DNA from 2 places in the Brevibacillus sp. M2.1A genome. Region 1 is predicted to be linked to the other one. Evidence: predicted binding sites of a transcription regulator. Region 1 holds the regulator's gene; the other holds the start of a gene.

Region 1 (3,418 bases):
TAAAATTCATCAATAACTTCCACGAATACTTGGAGACTGCTGATTTAATTGTCACCAAATCAGGCGGACTTACATCAGCTGAAGTAATGAGTAAACGGGTACCCATGATTGTTTACAACCCTCTGCCTGGACAGGAAGAGAGGAACAGCCACTTTTTGCTCAATAATGGATGCGCAGTGCACGCGAATCTATCCGAGCAGTTGATTTACTTTATCGATGAACTATTGCATAGCCCGTCCAAGGTGGAATATATGCGCAGAATGGGACAGAAAATCTCAAAGCCAGATGCTGCACAACGAATTACTGAGTTTATCATGGATGATATGAATATGTTGCCAGGGAAAATAGAATAGCTGCCTAGCCAGACAAAATGGAGGAACCCATGACTGTACCATTCGCGATATTATTTGATATGGATGGCACGTTACTGCAAACTGAAAAGCTGTCGACCCCGGCATTTATCCGAACGTTTGACCAGCTTCGTCAAAAAGGGCTATGGCAAGGAGAAACCCCTGACGAAAGTGAACTGATCAATGTACTGGGAATGACGATCGAGCAGATCTGGGACAAATTGCTACCGGGCGCGAGTGAGGAAGCCATTCACTCAGCAGACGCCTTTTTGCTAGACAATGAAATCCAGTTACTCAAAGAACGAGTGACTGAGCTATACCCGGATGTAAAATCAACCTTAGAAAAGCTGCATGAAAAAGGATTTGCATTGTTTGTAGCAAGCAATGGGCAGGAAGAATATATCGATGCCATTTGTCAGGAATACGAGTTAAAGCCGCTGATGACCGACCTGTACTCCGCTGGCCGTTTCCGTACGCATTCCAAAAATGATCTGGTTGCAAAATTGTTGTCTGATTACAAAATTGGGCAAGCCATCATGGTAGGAGATCGTCACTCCGATGTGGAAGCAGGCAAAACAAACGGTTTATTTACCATTGGATGCGACTTTGGCTTTGCCAAACCAGGCGAGCTTGATGGGGCAGATATCATCATTACCAGCTTCTCACAGCTACTAAATCATTTGCCAGCAATCGACACCAATACGTAAAAACAGGCATAAACCATTCCTCAGGGAGTGGTTTTTTTGTTGATCATGTCCAAGTTTCAAGCGACCCTCTTTTGCCCACACTAGAATGTGTAAGGGACACTTGCGGGCACGCACTAAACCCATTATAATTAAAGTCAAAGATAGTCAAAGTCAATAGGTACCTCATAAGAACATACACAGAGGAATAGGAGGCGATGACTTGCGTAACATCTCGGACATCATTGAACATCACTTGAAAAGCATCATTACAAACAGTCCCAATGGATCGATCGAGATTCAGCGTAGTGAGCTTGCCGACCATTTTCAATGTGTGCCGTCTCAGATCAATTACGTCATCAATACGCGCTTTACCGTTCAAAAAGGCTACATCGTAGAGAGTAAGCGCGGGGGCGGCGGGTATATTCGCATACGCAAGGTGCAGATTGTCAGCAAAGCACGCTTGCAAGAATTGCTAACAGAAGAACTGATTGGTGAGAGCATCAGTCAAAGCGTGGGAAATGCGATCGTAGAAAGACTATTTGAGGAAGGATTAGTCAACATCAGAGAAGCCACCTTGATGAAAATCGCTACCTCGAGAAACGTATTGACCTTAGAAGCTGAATTGCGGGATCGTTTGCGGGCAAATATTTTAAAGCAGATGATCGCAGCAATCTTGTTGAAGTAAAAGGAGGTATGATGATATGAACTGTGAGGAATGCGGAAAACGACCGGCGACACTTCATTTGACGAAAATCGTCAATGGCGAAAAAACCGAATACCATATTTGCGAGCAGTGTGCTCATGAAAAAGGGGACGTCTTTACCGGCTTTCACAACTTCAGCATCAACAATCTCCTGTCAGGACTTTTAAAATTTGATCCCATGCAAAAGAATGGACGCGAAACGGCAACGAATAAGCCGCTTCAATGCGAAACATGTGGACTCACATATGCTCAATTTAGTAAAAGTGGCCGATTTGGCTGTAGTGATTGCTACACCTTTTTGGGAGATCGGCTGGACCCACTTTTCCGCCGGATTCATGGAAACACACAGCATAGTGGAAAAGTACCAGAGCGCACCGGTGGCAAACTGAAGATCCGTAAAGAGCTGGAGCAACTAAAGCAAGCGCTGCAAAGTCATGTCGCCAGTGAAGAGTTCGAGAAGGCAGCAGAAATGCGTGATCGAATTCGAGCATTGGAACAAAAAATGGCCCAATCGTAGCAAGGGAGGTTAGCTGGTTATGTCCCAAAAGCAGTTTATGCAAAACCCGTGGAGCAATTGGATGAAAGGAGAAGGTCCTGATTCCGACATTGTCATTAGTACACGGCTGCGTATCGCCCGTAACCTGCGCCAGCACCCCTTTCCGTTATTGGCAACGGACTCGCAGGGCGAGGAAGTCGTCAGAAAGGTAACGGAAGTAAGCGATTCGGAGGCAATGCGCAAACGGCATCAGCTCCAGGTCATCCATATGGATCAAATTAACCCGTTAGAAAAACGCGTGCTCGTAGAAAAGCATCTAATTAGCCCCCATCTGGCAGAGGAATCTCGCAAAGGTGCCGTATTACTTCGGGAAGATGAGTCTGTCAGCATTATGGTTAATGAAGAAGATCACATTCGAATACAGGTACTATTACCCGGGTTTCGTTTGAACGAGGCATGGGAAATAGGTACGAAGATAGACGACATTTTTGAGAAAAACTTGAACTACGCGTTCGACGAAACACGTGGATATCTTACAAGTTGCCCAACCAATGTGGGTACGGGAATTCGTGCATCCGTGATGCTGCACTTGCCCGCTCTGGTTATGACGCAGCAGATCAGCAGAATTTTACAGGCGATTAATCAAGTTGGTCTGGTCGTTAGAGGAATTTACGGAGAGGGCAGCGAAGCTCTAGGGAATCTTTTTCAGTTATCCAATCAGGTCACACTGGGGATGTCTGAGTCCGATATCCTTTCCAATCTCTACGGTGTAGCCAGACAGATTATTGAGCAAGAGCGTGTGGCACGTACGTACTTGCTGGAGCATACACGGGTTTCTTTGGAGGATCGGATTTTTCGGTCGTTTGGCATCTTGATGTATGCTCGCACGGTAGAGTCCAAAGAAGCGGCTCAGCGCCTGTCCGATGTCCGTCTGGGGATTGATCTTGGCATCATTCCAAACGTGTCTCCGCTGGTCCTAAACGAACTGTTGGTCACGACACAGCCAGGGTTTTTACAACACCACGCTGGTCAAAAGCTCACTCCGGACCAACGCGACGAAAGAAGGGCAAGGTTGATCCGCGAGCGTCTGCGCGTAGTAGAATCGCAAGAGTAATGGTATCACGCAATTGTTAACCATATAGAGAAAAAACACGGTTATACGGAGGTGTACGATATGATGTTT
Region 2 (3,418 bases), 1.7 Mb from region 1:
AAGTTTACGTGGCAGCAAATTGGGAAAAGGTAGAGAATAACCAGGGAGTCCTGACGGTTGAAGTAGATGCTACGCAAGTAGACGCAGCATTGGATCAAGCGTTTAAAAAAGTGGTTCAAAAAGTTCAAGTTCCAGGATTCCGCAAAGGAAAAGTACCACGCAAAATGTTCGAATCCCGTTTTGGTGTAGAATCTTTGTACCAAGACGCTCTTGACATTCTGCTTCCAACTGCATACGGACAAGCTGTTCGTGAAGCTGGTGTTGAGCCAGTAGATCGTCCAGAAGTAGACGTAACGCAAATGGAACAAGGGAAAAACCTGATCTTCAAAGCGACTGTAACTGTGAAGCCTGAAGTGAAGCTGGGCGACTACAAAGGTCTGTCCATCGAAGATAAAGACTTCTCTGTAACAGAAGAGAGCGTTGACGCTGAACTGAAGCGCATGCAAGAGCGTCATGCTGAGCTCGTAGCAGTAGAAGAGGGTGCCGCACAAACAGGCGATATCGCTGTAATCGATTTCGAAGGCTTCCAAGACGGAGTAGCTTTTGAAGGCGGTAAAGCGGAAGATTATTCTCTGGAACTGGGTTCCGGTACTTTCATCGCAGGGTTCGAAGAGCAACTGGTTGGCCTGAACATCGGCGAAGAAAAAGAAATTACCGTAACTTTCCCTGAAGAGTACCACTCTCCTAACCTCGCTGGTAAAGAAGCGGTATTCCAAGTGAAGCTGAACAGCCTGAAGCGCAAAAACCTGCCTGCTTTGGATGATGAGTTTGCCAAAGACGTGAGCGAGTTCGACACGCTGGAAGAGCTGAAAGCAGACACCAAGAAAAAACTCGAAGAAAAAACTGCGCAAGAAAAAGATCAATATGTTCGTGAGCAGCTCGTTCTGAAAGCAGCTGAAAACGCTGAGATCGATTTGCCAGCAGTAATGGTTGAGCATGAATTGGATCAAATGGTAAATGAATTTGGTCAACGTCTGCAATACCAAGGCATGACGCTGGAACTGTACTACCAGTTCTCCGGAATGGATGAGAGCCAACTGCGTGATCAATTGCGTGCAGACGCAACATCCCGCGTTCGCACTTCCTTGACTTTGGAAGCAATCGGCAAAGCAGAAAACATCGAAGCAACAGAAGAAGACGTAAACGCAGAGCTGGATAAACTGGCTGGCGTATACGGCCGCCCAGCAGATGAGCTGCGCAAAATCTTCTCCGCACAAGATGGCATGGCTGCTCTGTACCGCGATGTGCAAACTCGCAAAACAGTAGATTTGCTGGTTGCAGAAAGCAAAGTAACAGCATAAGCTTAGAAGAACGCATGATTGGTCAGTGGGCAGGCTAACCCTGAGCGCTGGCTGTCAAGACCACAAGGCACGAGTGTATCGTGCCTTGTTTTTCCACCATTGACTTTTTTCGGCAAAGGAGGAAAATACATAATGCTAATCCCAATGGTCATCGAGCAAACAAGCAGGGGAGAGCGCTCCTACGATATTTACTCGCGCCTCCTGAAAGACCGGATTATTCTCTTGGGCACCGAGATTGATGATGAAATCGCCAATCTGGTTGTTGCTCAACTGCTTTTCTTGCAAGCAGAAGATCCGGACAAAGACATATCGCTATACATAAACTCTCCAGGTGGTTCTGTTACAGCTGGAATGGCCATCTATGACACCATGCAGTACATCAAACCGGATGTGTCCACGATTTGTGTGGGCATGGCTGCCAGCATGGGTGCGTTCCTGTTGGCTGCTGGTGCAAAAGGCAAGCGCTTCGCTCTGCCAAATGCCGAAGTCATGATTCACCAACCGCTCGGCGGTGTGCGTGGGCAAGCAGAAGACATCCGTATTCATGCGGAATGGATTATGAAAACGAAGCGCCAGCTGAATGAGATTTTGTCTGAGCGGACAGGTCAGCCTTATGAACGCGTAGAGCAAGATACAGACCGCGATAATTTCATGAGCGCAGAAGAAGCAAAGGCCTACGGATTGATTGACTCTATTATCGAACGCAAAAACTGACCCGTTGTGAGGTGAAGCGCATGTTTAAGTTTAACGACGACAAAGGCCAACTGAAGTGTTCCTTCTGCGGCAAGTCCCAGGAACAGGTGCGCAAGCTGGTAGCTGGTCCTGGTGTTTACATTTGTGACGAATGTATCGAACTGTGCAATGAAATTGTACAGGAAGAACTGGGCACTGAAGAAGAAATCGATATGAAAGAAATTCCAAAGCCAGTGGAAATTCGCAAAATCTTGGACGACTATGTGATCGGTCAAGATATGGCGAAGAAGTCCTTGTCTGTAGCGGTGTACAACCACTACAAACGGATTAATTCCGGGGCGAAGATCGAGGATGTGGAGCTGCAAAAATCCAACATCATGCTGATCGGGCCGACTGGTAGCGGGAAAACGCTGCTCGCGCAAACGTTGGCGCGCATTCTGAATGTGCCTTTCGCGATTGCGGACGCAACTTCTCTGACAGAAGCAGGCTATGTGGGCGAAGACGTTGAAAACATCTTGCTCAAGCTGATTCAGGCTGCCGACTATGATGTGGAGAAGGCTGAAAAAGGAATCATTTACATCGACGAGATTGATAAGGTAGCCCGCAAATCGGAAAACCCATCCATCACGCGTGATGTGTCTGGTGAAGGCGTTCAGCAAGCGCTTTTGAAAATTTTGGAGGGGACCGTTGCGAGTGTTCCACCACAAGGCGGACGCAAGCATCCTCACCAAGAGTTCATCCAAATCGACACGTCGAACATTTTGTTCATCTGCGGTGGTGCATTTGATGGCGTCGAGCAGATTATCAAGCGTCGTTTGGGTAAAAAAGTCATCGGTTTCGGTGCAGACTTCGGCGATGGCGTAAAAGGCGATCTGAAAGCCGGAGAATACCTAAAATACATTTTGCCGGAAGACCTGCTGAAATTCGGTCTGATTCCGGAGTTCGTCGGTCGTTTGCCAGTGCTGGCTACCTTGGAGCCGCTGGATGAGGAGACGCTCGTGCGTATCCTGACAGAGCCGAAAAACTCTTTGGTGAAACAGTACCAAAAACTGCTGAGTCTCGACGGTGTTGAGCTGGAGTTCGATAACGGTGCGCTGCTGCAAATCGCGAAAGAAGCGATTAAACGCAACACTGGTGCGCGCGGACTGCGTGCGATTATCGAACAAATCATGCTCGATATGATGTATGAGCTTCCTTCCAGAGAAGACGTCAACAAGTGCGTCATTACCGAAGAAACGGTACGCGACAAAGTGAAGCCGCAACTGTTGACCAAAGAGGGACAGGAATTGCACGAAGAAACAGCCTAAGCATCGTCTACACGAACCATCTCGCGATAAGCGAGGTGGTTTTTTTGTTGTTGGTTTACGTCTACGCTTGCGGGGCAATACTACTTGATATCGTTCAAGAGAAGCTTTACATATGCA

Evidence for each region. The regulator CtsR, encoded in region 1, represses protease genes until heat stress. The targets are predictions, from matches to a motif close to ATGGTCAATAAAGGTCAAACA.
Region 2: clpP (ATP-dependent Clp endopeptidase proteolytic subunit ClpP) is a predicted target of CtsR. The motif match lies at 1,388-1,408, and genes of this name have one in related genera.

Annotation. Positions count from the first base shown of each region.
Region 1 covers NZ_JABSUY020000001.1:777,966-781,383, forward strand. The annotation lists gene HP567_RS03765 (MGDG synthase family glycosyltransferase) at 1-353, shown strand, start outside; gene HP567_RS03770 (HAD hydrolase-like protein) at 383-1,057, shown strand; gene HP567_RS03775 (CtsR family transcriptional regulator) at 1,257-1,721, shown strand; gene HP567_RS03780 (UvrB/UvrC motif-containing protein) at 1,738-2,256, shown strand; gene HP567_RS03785 (protein arginine kinase) at 2,276-3,349, shown strand; gene HP567_RS03790 (ATP-dependent Clp protease ATP-binding subunit) at 3,410-3,418, shown strand, end outside.
Region 2 covers NZ_JABSUY020000001.1:2,474,872-2,478,289, forward strand. The annotation lists gene tig (trigger factor) at 9-1,301, shown strand; gene clpP (ATP-dependent Clp endopeptidase proteolytic subunit ClpP) at 1,434-2,015, shown strand; gene clpX (ATP-dependent protease ATP-binding subunit ClpX) at 2,036-3,301, shown strand.